Regions from separate parts of the Halobacillus sp. KGW1 genome, predicted to be linked through region 4. Evidence: riboswitches for the same ligand, from Rfam matches in the RefSeq annotation. Region 4 holds a riboswitch; each other region holds the start of a gene.

What was found. A riboswitch is a leader RNA that binds a small molecule or an ion and turns the genes downstream of it on or off. The one in region 4 is predicted to bind S-adenosylmethionine.
Region 1: another riboswitch for S-adenosylmethionine. It lies ahead of metK (methionine adenosyltransferase); the one in region 4 lies ahead of msrA (peptide-methionine (S)-S-oxide reductase MsrA).
Region 2: another riboswitch for S-adenosylmethionine. It lies ahead of AXG56_RS04140 (phosphoadenylyl-sulfate reductase); the one in region 4 lies ahead of msrA (peptide-methionine (S)-S-oxide reductase MsrA).
Region 3: another riboswitch for S-adenosylmethionine. It lies ahead of AXG56_RS13090 (O-acetylhomoserine aminocarboxypropyltransferase/cysteine synthase family protein); the one in region 4 lies ahead of msrA (peptide-methionine (S)-S-oxide reductase MsrA).

What each region holds. Positions count from the first base shown of each region.
Region 1 covers NZ_LSOC01000003.1:5,832-10,007, reverse strand. The annotation lists gene pckA (phosphoenolpyruvate carboxykinase (ATP)) at 1-950, opposite strand, end outside; SAM riboswitch class I at 1,268-1,382, shown strand; gene metK (methionine adenosyltransferase) at 1,597-2,793, shown strand; gene AXG56_RS08995 (gamma carbonic anhydrase family protein) at 2,831-3,349, opposite strand; gene AXG56_RS08990 (alpha/beta hydrolase) at 3,410-4,176, shown strand, end outside.
Region 2 covers NZ_LSOC01000002.1:677,583-681,758, forward strand. The annotation lists gene AXG56_RS04130 (DAK2 domain-containing protein) at 1-75, shown strand, start outside; gene AXG56_RS04135 (sulfite exporter TauE/SafE family protein) at 165-1,037, opposite strand; SAM riboswitch class I at 1,177-1,272, opposite strand; SAM riboswitch class I at 1,438-1,555, shown strand; gene AXG56_RS04140 (phosphoadenylyl-sulfate reductase) at 1,634-2,362, shown strand; gene sat (sulfate adenylyltransferase) at 2,393-3,538, shown strand; gene cysC (adenylyl-sulfate kinase) at 3,544-4,152, shown strand; gene cobA (uroporphyrinogen-III C-methyltransferase) at 4,153-4,176, shown strand, end outside.
Region 3 covers NZ_LSOC01000003.1:818,808-822,983, forward strand. The annotation lists gene AXG56_RS13080 (NAD(P)/FAD-dependent oxidoreductase) at 9-1,235, opposite strand; gene AXG56_RS13085 (DUF2188 domain-containing protein) at 1,323-1,520, opposite strand; SAM riboswitch class I at 1,668-1,777, shown strand; gene AXG56_RS13090 (O-acetylhomoserine aminocarboxypropyltransferase/cysteine synthase family protein) at 1,892-3,565, shown strand; gene AXG56_RS13095 (homoserine O-acetyltransferase) at 3,597-4,176, shown strand, end outside.
Region 4 covers NZ_LSOC01000004.1:143,271-147,446, forward strand. The annotation lists gene AXG56_RS15675 (ribonuclease H-like YkuK family protein) at 1-76, shown strand, start outside; gene AXG56_RS15680 (hypothetical protein) at 146-403, shown strand; gene eutH (ethanolamine utilization protein EutH) at 443-1,582, opposite strand; gene msrA (peptide-methionine (S)-S-oxide reductase MsrA) at 1,645-2,118, opposite strand; SAM riboswitch class I at 2,236-2,356, opposite strand; gene AXG56_RS15695 (AIM24 family protein) at 2,492-3,187, opposite strand; gene AXG56_RS15700 (DinB family protein) at 3,352-3,840, shown strand; gene AXG56_RS15705 (Na+/H+ antiporter NhaC family protein) at 3,876-4,176, opposite strand, start outside.

The DNA.
Region 1 (4,176 bases), on a different contig from region 4:
TTTTCTGTCAAACTTGTGTCGTCATAATCCGGTTCATGTGAGTCTGCGCTTAGTATGACATTCTCCAGAACCGATCCAAAATGAATCGCATCGTAAATTTGTGGTTCCTTTTCTTTAGAAAGGTTGATACACTTGGCGTAGCAACCGCCTTCAATATTGAAGACGCCGTAGTTCGACCACGCATGCTCGTCATCCCCGATCAAACGGCGGGAAGGATCTGCAGAAAGGGTGGTCTTGCCCGTTCCGGATAACCCGAAGAAAAGAGCGACATCGCCTTCTTTACCAACGTTCGCTGAACAGTGCATCGGCAGGATGTTTTTCTCCGGAAGAATATAGTTCATGACGGAGAAAATCGATTTTTTGATTTCCCCGGCATACTCGGTTCCGCCAATTAAGACGATACGGTGTTTAAAGGAAATCATGATGAACGCTTCTGAATTTGTCCCGTCCACTTCAGGATCAGCCTTGAAGGTCGGAGCGGATATAACCGTGAATTCCGCTTCATGATCTGCCACCTCTTCCGTATTTGGACGAATGAACATCTGTTTAGCGAAAAGATTGTGCCACGCAAACTCTGTCACGACCTGGATGGGAAGACGATACCGTGTTTCTGCGCCGGCAAACCCTTTGAAAACAAAGAGTTCTTCCCGCTTCTTTAAATACGTAAGAACTTTGTGGTAAAGCTGAACGAAAGTACTCTCGTCAATCGGCGTATTGATCGTACCCCAATCCACTTTTTGTTCGGACGTGTCGTCTTTGACGATGAATTTGTCTTTTGGTGATCTGCCGGTGTAAGTACCAGTAGTCGCTTGAATTGCACCTTTTTCTGTTAATGTGCCTTCGTTGCGAGAGAGGATCTTCTCCACCAAGTGCGGAACGGAAAGTTGGTGATGGACATTTTCTTGAGCTAGTAATAGGTTAAGTTCAGACATTTGGTTAATGGTACTCATATAAGTCGACCCGCCTTTGTCAAATAATTTAATCATCCTTAAGATGGAATTAGTATAACACATTCATTTTTATAGTCCATACTATTTGGTGAAATTGTTTCCAATATTTTGTGAACAAATATTGGCTTCCTGTTAAAATCCGGATGGTTTATTTCTATCCTATGTTTTTTCCGGTGTGAACGTTTATAAATGGAAAGAAAAGGTGGCGGGTCCTTGGTTTTGTAAGGATCCGTAAAAACCGTACCTGGTCGGGGAGACGGGTGGAATCTGATTGACATGTTACATGGTTTTCGATACGATAACGAAGAACGGAAACTCTCTTATCCAGAGTTGGTGGAGGGACAGGCCCTTTGAAACCCAGCAACCGTCATGAGAATGGCATGGTGCTAACCTGAAGCAGGAAGGAACGAATTCCTTCTTGGACGATAAGAGCGAAAGGAAGCAGCCCCTTTCCTCGACATTAGGAAGGGTTTTTTCTTTTTATGGAGAAATATCCGAGCCGGAGGTCATCCGGTATAGATTCCTATATAAAGCTCTAATGGTTGTGGATGAAGCATGAACGAAGGAAACGGTTTTTCGTTTCTGCACATACTGGTAAAGAGTTCCGTCTAATACTTTGTACTTACAGAAGGAGGAGTTTTTCAGAATGCCTGCCAATCGCCGGTTATTCACATCAGAGTCAGTTACAGAAGGTCACCCCGATAAAATATGTGACCAGATTTCTGATGCCATTTTAGACGAAATTTTAAAAAATGACCCGAATGCTCGGGTTGCATGTGAGACAACAGTGACCACGGGACTTGTGCTCGTCTCAGGAGAGATCAGTACAAATACTTATGTAGACATCCCATCCATCGTTCGTCAAACAATTAAAGATATTGGATATACTCGAGCCAAATACGGCTTCGATGCGGATACGTGTGCCGTTCTGACTGCCATCGATGAGCAGTCCCCTGATATTGCAGGCGGAGTGGATGAAGCATTGGAATCCCGCGAGGGCAAGATGAGCGACGATGAGATTGAAGCGATCGGAGCTGGAGATCAGGGCTTAATGTTCGGTTTTGCTAATAATGAAACGAAAGAACTAATGCCTCTTCCTATTTCACTGGCACATAAACTGTCCAAGCGTCTTTCGGATGTCCGTAAAGACGGCACGCTGGATTACCTGCGCCCGGACGGGAAGACACAAGTGACCATCGAGTACGATGAGCTGGATAAACCTGTCCGCGTAGATACCATTGTCATTTCTACACAGCACGCGGAAGAAATTACATTGGAGCAGATTAAGAAAGATCTGCGCGACCATGTGATCGGTCCTGTTGTACCGGCGGAGCTCATTGATGAGCAGACGAAATACTTCATCAATCCGACAGGTCGTTTCGTTATCGGCGGTCCTCAAGGGGATGCCGGCTTGACGGGAAGAAAAATCATTGTGGATACGTATGGCGGATATGCCCGTCACGGCGGAGGTGCTTTCAGCGGGAAAGACGCGACGAAAGTGGACCGCTCTGCTGCTTATGCAGCCCGCTATGTTGCGAAGAACATCGTAGCTGCCGGACTTGCAGACGCTGTGGAAGTGCAGCTTGCGTATGCAATAGGTGTAGCGCAGCCGGTTTCCATTGCCATCAACTCGAATGGTACTGGCAAAGTATCGGAAGAGAAGCTGGTAGAAGCTGTGCGTGATCTGTTCGATCTGCGCCCTGCCGGTATTATCAAGATGCTGGATCTGCGTCGACCTATCTACCGTGATACGGCTGCTTATGGTCATTTCGGCCGCACGGATATTGAGTTCCCTTGGGAGCGTACGGACAAAGCAGAACAATTAAAATCTCGTTTTAATTAAGGACAAAAAAAGTACCCGCAAGGGTACTTTTTTGTTTTTAATCTTTTTCTTGCTGCTGTTTATAATAGTTTCCTTTCTCTATGTAAGTGGTTCTTATCCTTTCCAACTCTTGATAGTCATGCTCGTTCAGTTCCCGAACTACTTTCGCGGGCCGGCCGAAAGCGAGCGTCCTTGGAGGGATAACTTTTCCCGGCGGGACGAGGCTCCCAGCGCCGATGAAAGCTTCTTCTCCAATTATCGCTCCATCGAGTATGAGGGACCCCATACCAATCAGTGCGTTTTTCTTAATGTGTGCGGAATGCAGGGTCACTTGATGACCGACCGTCACGCCATCTTCAAGGATGAGTGGTTGACCCGGGCTTTGATGAAGCATACTGAGATCCTGTACATTTGTATTCCTGCCGATATGTACCGGAGCTACATCCCCGCGGATGACGGTTTTAAACCAGATGCTTGCTCCTTCATCGATAAAAACATCTCCTGTAATAACGGCATCATCAGCGATGTAAGCCGTCGGGTGTATAGACGGGCGCTTTCCTTTATATTCGCAAATCATAGTAAACCCCCTTATAATATTAGTTAAGGATAGTATAGCAGATGGAACGGGGGATAGACTGTGAATAAAAAGCAATCTCCAGCATCAGACGGCACCATCATTATCGTCCACGGAGCATTTGAACATGGTGGAAGATATGAGCGGTTGGCGGATCGGCTTCATAAAGATGGTTTCGATGTTATATACGGCGATCTGCCTGGCCAGGGGAATTCACCCGGAAGGAAAGGTCATATCCATTCCTTTGAGGAGTACATAAAGACAGTAGAGGGCTGGATCGGGGAAGCGGATCCCGATAAAAAAATATTTCTGCTCGGTCATAGTATGGGTGGTCTTGTAACGGTGCGGGTAATGGAACAGCTGCAACAGAAAATGGATGGTATCATCCTCTCGTCTCCTGCATTGGCTATTAAAGGCAGTGTAAGTGCGCCTGTGGAATGGTTGTCCTACCTATTGAATATCATAGCGCCCTCTTTACGTATGGATGCCAACCAAGACCCTTCATTGATTACAAGGGATACCGTGAAAGTCGAACAGTTTCGTAAAGATCCACTTGTCCTTAAGAAAGTCTCTGTGCGTTGGTACCGGGAGTTTCAACGTGCTTCCCGTCTGGCTTTCCGGGACGTCAACCAGTTTCCGGATGTACCTCTTCTTGTCTTGCAGGCGGGACGTGACGAACTGGTAGTGGCGGAAAAAACGGCAGAATGGTTTCATATAGTGGATGCTAAAGAAAAAACATACAAAGAATGGCCGGAATTATACCATGAACTATTCAATGAGCCGGAGTGGGAAGATGTGTACCTTTATACACTTTGGTTTTTACAACAGCA
Region 2 (4,176 bases), on a different contig from region 4:
ACGTTTGAAGATTTGGAAGTGGAAGTTCACACAGGTGGACAGCCGATTTATTCCTATATCTTCTCTATTGAATAAAATATAGAAAAAGAGATCAGAGCATACAGCTCTGATCTCTTTTTTTATATTATCATAAAAGCGTGCTGCTCAGGACAACACTGTTCCTGCTACCTGGTTGCCGGCTTAAGCCGGAAGTTTCTGCGGATGGACAAGAGAACCATGCAGATATAGGCAAGGACTAAAGCCGTGTAAATAATGGCGATGGAGGTGTCTCCAAGCTCTACTGTATTCAAAAGCGTTCGGATATTTGTCAAAACGATGAATCCACCGGCGAGGACACCTAATACGAGAGACGGCATTATTTTCACAAGCCAGGCAGCAAGGGGGGCCGCAATAACCCCGCCGATCACAAACGCAGATACGAGCAGCCAGCTGAATTGCTCCCAGCCAAGAAAGATAAGAAACCCGAGGGTCGCAGAAACAGTGACGATGAATTCGCTGGTATCTACCGTTCCAATCACTTTTCGGGGTTCAAGCTTCTGTCTTGCCAGGAGAACGGGCGTATTCACTGGTCCCCACCCGCCGCCGCCGACTGCATCAAGAAAACCTCCGATAAATCCAAGTGGAAACAAAAAGCTCTTTTTGAAAGGCCGCTTCTCCTGGGGCCGCTTCTGTCCCATGGTAAGGAAACGAATGATGATATAGATTCCTAATACGAGGAGGAAGAGTGATATGTAGGGTCGGATAATTTCTCCTGGAACCCAGCTTAATACAGCTGCACCGAGAAAAGCGCTGATGGCACCGGGAACAGCCAGAATAACGACGAGACGCTTATCGACATTCCCGAATTTATAGTGAGAGAAGCCGGAAGCGGCCGTCGTTGCCACTTGAGCCATATGAATGGATGCAGAAGCTACTGCCGGAGCAAGTCCATAGGCAAGCAGAATCGTTGAGGAAGTCAATCCGAAGCCCATGCCGAGAGCACCATCGACTAACTGAGCAAAAAATCCCACTAATGCGAAAACAATTAATTTATTCAATCCAACCTCTCCTTTTACCCTTTAATTCCAGCTCCCATATGGTGTATGATTAATCATATGAGAATACTTGGTTTTATGTGTGAAGAGGTTTTCTACAAAAATAAAAAAACCCTTCACACAGAAGAGGCTTTCGTTCCTCTCCTTATCTTTCAGACAATGTCTGCTGGATGGAGCACCTTTAAAAGGTTGCTGCGGGATCGTTGGACCAGTTTCCTCCCCCGGCTCTTCATAAGGATATAGTATCTTGCTTTGATTACTTACCAAATTAAAGCAGAGGGGGACCATTGTCAATATTAAAAACAGAAAAGTTGTAATTTTTAAAAAACCTGTTGACATATCTTAGAAAGAAGCCTACTATTTGAATCAATTAGTTTTTTTGAAATATCCAACCGACTAATTTTTCTTATCTAGAGAGGTGGAGGGACTGGCCCAACGAAGCCTCGGCAACGGGTCTAACCGTTAAAGTTAGACGCTGTGCCAATTCCAGCAGATGCTGAAAGCATTTGGAAAGATAAGAAGGACGTATCTTACTTTCAGACGCCCTTCTTCTTTTCCGGAAGAGGGGCGTTTTTATTTGGAGAAAGGCAGGCGAGTGTATGGGAAACTTACTTACGTACCAGCATTTTTCCGGTGATCCATTCAAAAATGATCAGCCAGAGGATGATACGAAAGGCGCGAGAAAGGTCATTCAATGGGCATACGACCAGTATGGTTCTGACGTGGTTTATGCGTGCAGCTTCGGCGCAGAAGGAATGGTACTCATCGATCTGATTTCGCAGGTCAAACCGGATGCGGATGTCGTTTTTCTCGACACAGGTCTTCACTTCCAGGAAACCTACGATTTGATTGATAAAGTGAAGAAGCGGTATCCGGCGCTTCATATTCATATGAAATTACCGGAGCTTACAGTGGAAGAACAGGCAGAAAAGCATGGTTCCGCTTTGTGGAAGAGACAGCCGGACCAGTGTTGTTACATCCGGAAGATCAAACCGTTGGAAGAGGCACTGTCCGGTGCGGTTGCCTGGCTTTCCGGCCTGCGCAGAGAACAGTCCCCGAGCAGAGCGAAGACGGATTTCATCAACAAAGATGAACGGTTTAAGTCCGTGAAAGTTTGTCCACTGATACATTGGACTTGGGACGACGTATGGCATTATATCCGACTAAATAGCTTGGATTACAATGCTTTGCATGACCAAAACTATCCAAGTGTAGGATGTATTCCTTGTACATCCCAGGCCGTCGGCGACGACCGCTCCGGCCGCTGGAAAGGATTTAATAAAACGGAGTGTGGTCTTCACACCCCGGGCCCATCAGAAACGAACTAATCGAAACGAACTAATAGGAGGATGTATGAAATGGCAGTCATTAAACCCCATGGAGGGAAGTTAATCAATAGATGGAACGAAACACCGGAGGATTTACCGAAGGACAGTATCGAACTGGATGGAATGGCTCTCAGTGACGTGGAGCTGATCGGTAACGGAGCATACAGTCCGCTGGAAGGGTTCCTGAACAAGGAAGACTATGAATCCGTCGTCGATACGATGCGTTTGAAAGACGGGACACCCTGGAGCATTCCGATTACGCTGCCTGTAAGTGAAGAGAAGGCAGAATCGTTAGGAAAAGAAGCCAAGCTTATCCATGATGGAACGGTGTACGGTGTGATTGAGATCGAAGACATCTTCAAACCTGACAAAGAAAAAGAAGCGCAAAAAGTATATTTAACTACGGACCTTGCTCACCCGGGTGTCAAAAAGTTGTTTGAACGCCCCGACTATTATGTATCCGGTACTATCCAGGTTTTTGCTTCGTCAGCAAAAGAACACGGAGAAGAGTTTTACCTCGATCCGAAAGAAACGAGAGCACTTTTCGAAAAGAACGGATGGAGGAAGGTTGTCGGTTTCCAAACAAGAAACCCTGTCCACCGCGCCCACGAATATATTCAAAAAGCGGCCTTGGAGACGGTTGACGGTCTATTCCTGAACCCGTTGGTGGGCGAGACGAAGAGCGATGACATACCAAGTGATGTTCGGATGAAGAGCTACCAGGTACTGCTTGATCATTACTATCCGAAGGACCGCGTGACCCTGGCCGTTTTCCGTGCAGCCATGCGCTACGCAGGTCCAAGGGAAGCGATCTTCCATGCCATCGTCCGTAAAAACTTCGGCTGCTCTCATTTCATCGTCGGCCGTGACCACGCTGGAGTAGGCGACTACTACGGAACGTATGACGCACAGAAGATATTCTCTCACTACGACGAAGGCGAACTTGATATTACTCCGATGTTCTTTGAACACAGTTTTTATTGTAAGGCATGTGAAGCGATGGCCTCTCACAAGACGTGCCCGCACGATAAGGAAAACCACGTCATCCTTTCCGGAACCAAAGTCCGTGAGCTGTTACGGAGCGGGGAGAAACCGCCGAAGACATTCAGCCGCCCGGAAGTTGTAGAAGTTTTGATTGAAGGGCTGCAGGCGAAAGCTGCAGACGTAAAGGGGTGAAGGGAATGGAACGGAATCTTACTTGGCACGAAGCATCTGTAAGTCAGGAATCCTACCGGAAGAAGAATGGACACCACAGTGGTGTCCTCTGGTTCACGGGACTTTCCGGTTCCGGCAAGTCCAGCATCGCCAATCAGCTGAACCATCTCCTGCATGAGCGTGGTGTTCATACGTATCTTCTTGATGGCGACAACATCCGTCACGGATTGAATGCGGATCTCGGTTTTTCTGAAGCGGATCGTACGGAAAATATTCGAAGGATTGGGGAAGTCGCAAAGTTGTTTGCTGATAGTGGGACGATTGTACTGACAGCATTTATCTCTCCGTTCAAGAGTGACAGGGAGCAGGTGCGCGCCTCAATTCCAGAAGGGGACTTCCTTGAGGTTTATGTTGAGTGTCCATTGGAAGCTTGTGAAGCACGTGATCCTAAAGGGCTTTATAAAAAAGCCCGCTCCGGAGAGATCAAAGGCTTTACTGGAATCGATTCTCCATATGAAGCCCCCGAAACACCGGAAGCTGTTGTTTCCTCTCATCAATATGATATCGAAGCATGTGCCGAACAGCTGTTGCAGGTTTTGGAAGAAAAAGGGTGGATACCGAAGGGAGCATCATAGATGGCTAAGGTTTATATTGTCGGA
Region 3 (4,176 bases), on a different contig from region 4:
GTTCGCCGTCAGGGAGAGGAATCCTTGTCATATCCGAATGCTTCCGCTTCCATTTCGACAGATTGGTAAAGCAGAGGAAAGTCTCTGGTCCCTTCTCTCAAATAATCCCCCAATTTCGGCGCCACTTTGTTCCATACCATCGGGTTGGCAGCCATCGCTTGAAACAGGGCAAGTTCATTCTTCGAGAACCTTTTTAACGAGTGGATATAATCCAGCGTCAACTGAAAGCCCGGGAAGAGGTGTTCATCCCGCTTTTTCTGGAAAGCTTCCATGACCACTTCCCTGTCATCACCTGCATCGATCCGCATGCACGCATCTGCGAGCAGAAACGCCTGCATGAAAGCATCATTAATACCAAGTCCTGTACTTGGGTCTTTACTGTGACCTGCATCGCCGATCAGGGCCCATCCGTTTCCATAAGGTTTACGGAAAAAGTTAGGCACCCCTGAGGTCCCGATGATACTTCCTTGCAAACGGGCATTCTCCAACCGCTTTTCCATTCCATACAGCTGCTTGTACATACGGACAAACGCTTCGGGGGAATCTTTCATCATAGTTTTAAACTCATCCGGATGAACCTCAAGACCGATACAATCTCTTCCTTGTTCCATTGGGAACAAAAAGCCGATTCTTCCTTCATGAAGAAATATTTCCGTAGTAGGCGTTTCCAAAGGGGGAATTCCCTCAAAATATCCGTACAGCACTGGTCTGAGAGGCGGTGTATCGTGATACACTTCCGCACCTGCCTGGCGGGCGATCGTCGAATGTTTACCATCTGCTCCGACAATTAAATCACCATACACCTCTTTCTCTCTCCCTTTCCCTTTTATCCTCACCCCTACCATGCGGTCTTGATCCCACAAAACCTCCCGCACAGCTGTCTCTGAAAGAAAGGTTACTCCCTCGTACAGGAAGGTGCGTTCTATAAGAAGCATATCCAGGCGGTCACGCTTTGGTATGACCGTGTAGGCAGACCTCGGGCCATCTATGTAACTGGAACCGATATGTGTCCTCATCCGATCCACCTTCCGCAGGCCGCCAGCCAGCAATTTGTCTAAAATGCCGAGTTCTTCTAAGTAACCGGTATGCGACATATAATGAGTTGATAACGTATCACTCGGGAAAGGAGCTTTATCTATAAGAAGTACTTTTTTTCCGAGTTTTCCAAGCAGAACTGCTAAACTCGCGCCTGCCACCCGTGCACCTGTAATGACCACATCATAGCGATTGTCCATAAAGATCCCCTCTTCTTTTCTACTAATCCTGCTTCCACTCTACCAGATTCATAACATAAAAAAACTCCCGTTTCCGGGAGTCATGTATTAGTACGTGCGCTCTTCTTCTACTTCGTGATTCTGATTCATAATGGAAAGCTTGCTTGGTGAGTTTCCTTTCGCCATTTCTTCAGCCTTTTCGATGGCAGTATCACGTTTATCGTAAAGATCTGTCGGAGCCACGTCTTCGATTTTAACAAACCAGCCTGTTACGTCTTTATTTGGGACTACACTATATTCTTTCATTCTATCTTCACTCCTCTACTATTTTTGAATGTAGTAAGAGCATTCCCAGCTGGATGCATACTCAAACATCAAAGGCCTCGGAGAAAGGGTTTGACATTGCACAGGCACACGTATATAATTTCAAACAAGTCAGACTAATCGAATACACTCTTATCGAGAGCGGCAGAGGGACTAGGCCCTACGACGCCCGGCAACCATCAAGCAAAGACTTGAAAAGGTGCTAAATCCTACAGATCCGGTGATCTGAAAGATAAGGGGAGGTAATCCGTACATACAGCCCTCTTCTTTCTTACAGAAGAGGGCTTTTCGTTTGCCTTCCGCCACCAAGGTAGAGGTTCCTAGGAACAACAATCCAAGGAGGAGAATGATTGATGACTTTCCCTAACCACCCGTACGGTCCAGAGACTTTGTTGTTACACGGCGGACAGGAGCCAGACCCGGCTACCGGTTCCCGCGCAGTGCCGATTTATCAAACGACCTCTTATGTCTTCCGAGACACAGACCACGCTCAGAACCTGTTCGCCCTTGCAGAACCGGGAAACATTTATACGCGGATCATGAACCCGACCGTGGATGCTTTCGAGCAGCGGATGGCTTTATTGGAAGACGGAGCCGCAGCTGTAGCTACTTCTTCCGGAATGTCAGCGATCACACTCGCCATTTTGAATATTGCAGGGGCCGGAGATGAAATCGTGGCTTCCTCCAACCTTTACGGCGGCACATACAACCTCTTCGTCCATACCCTTCCGAGGTATGGAATCCATGTTCGTTTCATTGAAGGCAGCAGCCATGACGACTTCCAAGCAGCCATTACCTCAAATACAAAGGCTATTTTCGCGGAAACGATTGGAAATCCGAGTCTGGATGTTCTCGATATCGAGAAAGTGGCAGCTGTAGCCCACAGTCATCACATCCCACTTATTATCGATAACACCTTTGCCACCCCTTATGTATGCCAACCTTTCGCATGGGGCGCGGATATCGTCGTCCACTCCGCTACGAAATGGATCGGGGGACACGGCACGACGATTGGCGGTGTCGTCATTGACAGCGGCCGTTTTAACTGGGACCACGAGAAGTTCCCTGGATTTACAACTCCGGATGAGAGCTACAATGGAATCCGCTACGCCGATCTCGGTCCCGCAGCCTACGCGGTTAAACTCCGCGTCCAACTTCTCCGGGATATCGGGGCATGCCTAAGCCCGCAAAATGCTTTCCTGTTGCTGCAAGGGTTGGAGACGCTGCATCTCCGAATTAAAAAGCATGCGGATCAGGCGCTCGAGATTGCCAGGTATTTAGAAAAACATGAAGGAGTCGAGTGGGTGCGTTATCCGGGATTACCCGATCATCCTACCCATCCCCTTGCTGAGAAGTACTTCCATTACGGCCACGGCTCCATCGTCGTTTTTGGTATTTCAGGCGGCAGGGAAGCTGGTCGTACACTGATAGACAACATCGGATTGTGGTCCCATGTAGCTAACGTCGGCGATGCAAAATCGTTAATTATTCATCCCGCATCCACCACACACCAACAGTTGAACGAGCATGACCTGAAGAAATCGGGCGTCACCGAGGAGCTCGTGCGTCTGTCTGTAGGCCTGGAGTCGGTTGATGACTTGATTGATGAATTGGATGCTGCCATCCGCCAAGCTACAGGTGCTGGGTCGGCAAGTAAAAACAGGAACCATCCAGCACTGCCGATTCTACAATCATCCTTGGATCGTTCAGAAGGCCAACTGAGGAAAAGGACGATCGGGTTTACCACAAGTCCTTCTCCGGAGGATGTAAACAGACTTGCTCAACTCGGCTATACGATTGTGGATCTATCCTCAGAAGAAGAGGCACCTACTTATGTGGATATCCTTCATTTTGACCGGTTGAACACAGATGAACCGATTATCGAGCAGCAGCCGCACGGAATTTTGTGGATTAATGAGGCAATAGCGGAGGATGAGGAAACCACGATTTCCGGTATACGAATATATGACGCTGTCGTAGCGGTTCGTACAGGAAAAAGCATCTCCTCCTCTCTACAATCGGTCTAATCGAAAGCATTACGGAAAGGAGAATTCGTTCATGTCATTGAAAAACCCAGTCAGCCAGGAAACAGAAAGTCCAGTCCTTTCCATTGGTCCTTTGGAATTAGAGTCAGGAGATAGGCTGACTGATGTAGAACTCGCTTACGAGCGTTATGGTAAAGCGGATGCTCCTGTCATTTTAGTCTGCCATGCGTTGACGGGAAACCAATTGGCAGTCGGATCAAAGGAAGAACCTGGCTGGTGGGCTGGCTTGATCGGAGACGACTGTCCCATCGATACGAAACACTATCAAGTCATTACCTTCAACGTGCTCGGCGGCTGTCACGGTTCTACAGGACCCGCGAGCATAAACCCCGACACCGGTAAGGAATACAAACAAACATTCCCACCTGTTACCATCCGGGACATGGTTAACGCCCAATTTGAAGCGCTTAGAAGACTGGGTATTCAGCAGTTAGAGGCAGTCGTCGGGGGATCACTGGGCGGTATGCAGGCATATGAATGGGGTCTGCTGTACCCGACCTTTATGAAGAAGCTGTTTATTCTCGCAGCCACTCCTTATTTGAGCGATTACGGGATTGCCTTCAACCACATAGGATCAAAAGCCATATGCTCCG
Region 4 (4,176 bases):
ATCCCTGGGAATGGAACCGAAAATCAAACCGGACTCCATTGTGGCCAGCAGTTATGCGAACCGATATACAAAATGAATGGACTCCTCCCTCTCTTCTTTTTGTTATACTTCTATTATAGAGAAACACAGGCAGAGGATGTTGATGATGAACGAAAAAGCAATGACGTCACTCGTTTTAGGCATTTTGTCGATCTTTTTACCTTTCCTCGGACTTATTACAGGAATCATGGGGATCATTTATGCCAACACCGTACTCAGCACGGGAGAGGAAGCGGAGGGAAGGAATTTAGCCATCAGCGGTAAGGTGTGCAGTATTATTGGTTTATGTCTGCAAATCCTTGTTATCATAACCGTTATTCTTGGGTATCTATTCTTCACACGATTGATTTTTGGATACAACTAAAGAGGCGCATACATCAAATGTATGCGCCTCTTTTCAGTTTCACAAAACATGATTTTTATTAGATGAGAGATGTACTGCAGAAGGTGTCGTTTTATCTTCGACAGCATCTTTTCTGGTTATAAACAGGGCAAGCAGAACGGCCAGCATGCCGGCAGTAAGTTTGCCGATGATAACTGGCAGGATCATCTCCGGTTCAACCCCGGCAACGAAACCGAGATGGCTGCCGATGACGAAAGCCCCGCTCACCGCAAAGGCGGAATTGATCACCTTACCGCGCGGGTTCATCTCCTTCATCATTGCAAACATGGGCAGATGATGCGCTAAGGAAGCAAGCAGTCCGGTAAGCGCCGTTTCGTTCACGCCCAGTACACGGCTCCAAGCAGAGAAATACTTTCGGCAGTAGTGATTCAGAATGGTTACAAACGGATAGGCACCAGCAAGCGTAATGGTAATCTTACCTACGATAATGATCCCTTCAGAAAAAGGAGCCATACCAGGGATCAGGACAAGCCCCGTCAATGTTTCAATGGCAATCAGCAACAATCCGATCAACAGGATCGCTTCCATACCCTTGCCTAAATAAGCGAACACTCTAATCGTAAGCCTACGAAAAAGAAATAAACCTGCGCTGACAAGTACTGCTAATAAGATGGCAGGGAGTAACTGTTTGAACATCCACCCCCATTCAAATCCGGCGGACGCTCCTCCAACAAGGCAGCCGAGCGGAATGGTCGCTATACCAGCAAGGACTCCTTTGGCAAAGTAAGGACTGTCCTCCTTTTTGATGATCGTAAGCGCGACCGGAATCGTAAACACGAGTGTCGGTCCCATCATCGTTCCGAGGAGCGTCCAGGAAAACAGGGCGGCCCTGTCATCGACCGCCAGCGCCTCCGACAAAGGGTACGCCCCCATATCTATGGCAAGCACCATGGAAGCAAAGATGGACGGATCTGCTCCAAACCACTGAAATGCCGGAGAAATTACGGGCGCCAGCCATTCGGACAAAACGGGAGCAAGAGAAATGATCCCAATCATGGATAAGGCGAGCGAACCCATCATCGTAAACGCTTCATAGAAACGTGCCCCGATTTTAAGGCGGTTATTTAGAAAATAATAATCAAATGCTCCGGCAACCATAAACAGGCACAGCAGAATGAGTACGCCGTCATTGAACCACAAAACCCCATCCCTCTCTTCCCTCTAAAAAAGACTCCCGGGCCCCAGGAGTCTTGATCCATTTATTATCCGATGCTGCATGCAGCAGAACCGTTTTTCTGCAAATATTTCTGATGGTATTCTTCCGCTTCAAAGAAGGAGGTCGCTTCTTCCACTTCCGTGACGATCGCCCGCTTGAACGTCCCCTTCTCCTCCCACTCTTTAATCTTCTCTTCCGCAATATATTTCTGACTCGCGTCGGAATAGAAAATCGCTGAGCGGTACTGATGTCCTACATCAATTCCCTGCTTGTTCTTAGAAGTAGGATCATGTGCTTCAAAGAAAATGTTAATTAATTCGGAATACGTAATTCTTGTCGGATCATATTCGATTCTGACGGCTTCCGCGTGCCCCGTTTTACCTGTTTTGACTTGTTCGTAGGTTGGATTCTCCAGTTTCCCGCCGATATAGCCGACCTTTGTAGCTGTTACGCCTTCAAATTTTTCAAAAAACGCCTCTACTCCCCAAAAACATCCTGCACCGAAAATAGCTGTTGCCATTTGACATCTTTCCCTTCCCTTAACGCAACTTCTATCGAGAGCCTTTACGGTATAGTAAACAAAAAGACCCCTTTTCTTATCCAGTAAGAAAAGGGGGTCGTAAATATCCGTACGATCCTCTCATCTCTTAGAGCAATAAATACTCTACAGGAATTGGCACCGTTCTCGTCAATTATACAATTGATTCGATGGTTGCCGGGCATCAAAGGGCCAGTCCCTCCGCCTCTCTGGATAAGAAGTTTCCGTTATTATTTAATTTAAGTTAATTTACATACTACAACGTTTTTCCAACGAAGTAAAGGGGGAAGCTCATTTTTTTTTGTAAGGACTCTCCCTTCATTCTATGCAGGAACCACAACGGGAATGACGATAATCATCCTTGACTATTCGTTGTGTAAACTTCTTCAAACGGCTGAACGATAACAAATCCATCCCCTTCAAATTTCATCTGAATGGATTCCCCGCTCCCTCTGCCGATGAAAGTCTTGAAACTGACATCTGTCTTGAAAGCAGGCTCCAAATGCCCGGACCAGGCCACTGTTGCATGAGGATCGGTCAAAACAGGCTGACCGGGCTTCACTAATAAAGTCAGCGGTTCATAATGAGAAGTAATAGCTACACGACCACTCCCGGAGAGAGTAACGTTAAACAATCCGCCGGATACCATACCGGCTACTTTTTTCATCAATTTGATGTCCCAGTTTATGCTCGGTTCAAAGGCCAAAAGGTCATTGCCGTTCACCGTCAGCGTCTCATTGTCCAAGTCAAAGATTGTAATCTTCTTACCTTGATCAGCGAGGTATAATGCCCCCCTCCCTGTTGCTTTCATAAGAGAGCTTCCCTCTCCAGTCTTCGCCTTCTTGAACAGGCGGCCCACTCCATGCTCCAATATTCCTTCCCTTTCAAATTTAATATCTCCGTTATAAGAAATCATAGACCCGGCTTTCGCCCACACCTGGTCCATCAAATTAACTTCCAATATCCTCGGGGTTTCCAATTCAAAGTAATCGTTTTCCGAATCGTCCTGCTTCGTCTGCCTGATAAATTCCTGTATTGAATAATTTCCCATCCTGATTCCTCCTTCAATGATTGGCCAATGTAGAAGCTCATGATTGTCATACGTTTCCATACCCGCTAATGTTTCAACTTACTCAAGTCCTTTTCTTTACGTATCAGCACTACTGTTATGGTAGACTCGGGTTACCATGTCATTACACAAAAGGAGAGCTATATATGTATGGTTTAGATGAGAAAAGAGAGCAGCTGCTCGAATATGTGAGGGAGATTCCCGCCTCCAAACATACGGTGAAACCGGCAGAAAATCGCTGGTCTATTATGGAAGTATTGGAGCATTTGTACTTAATCGAACAGTTCGTCATCCATCAGGTGAACAGATCACTTAAGCAAGGAGATCAGCAGCAGGTGACGGAAAAACCAGTCCATAAGGTAACCAACCGCTCTTACACATTGGAAGCTCCAGAGTCTGTTCGTCCAAAGGGTATTTTTCATAACCTGAAGGAAGCGGAAGACGGACTCAAAAAATCAAGGGAAGCTACATTATTCCTCATTCATAATAAAGAAAAAGAAACGTTGCAGAACCGAGCATTTCCACATCCTGCTCTTGGTGACATGAACCTGGAACAATGGGTCGAATTTATCGGCTGGCACGAACTTCGCCACCTCGATCAGATCAAAGAAATTAACCAATCTTTAAATACATGATTAAACCCCCCGGAGCTTTACTCCGGGGGGTTGTATTATGCTTGACCTTTGTAATCTTCAGGCTTAATTTCTTCTCCGTTCTTGCCGGTATAGCGAAGACCCCAGCCTGTCCAGGCAGCAATCAGCATGACAATCAACAGTCCCCAGCCCTGGAATACGAACGGGAATACTTCTCCGGGTCCGATAACAGGAAGGAAGTCATACTGCTCAGCCGCTCCTCTTACAGTCGTCCAGGCAAGCAGGACACCGCCGCTCCAAGGGAAGATATACCCGAGTGAAGAAGTGACAGTATCAAGAAAATTGGCACGTCTGTAAGGATGAATGTTCAACTCTTTT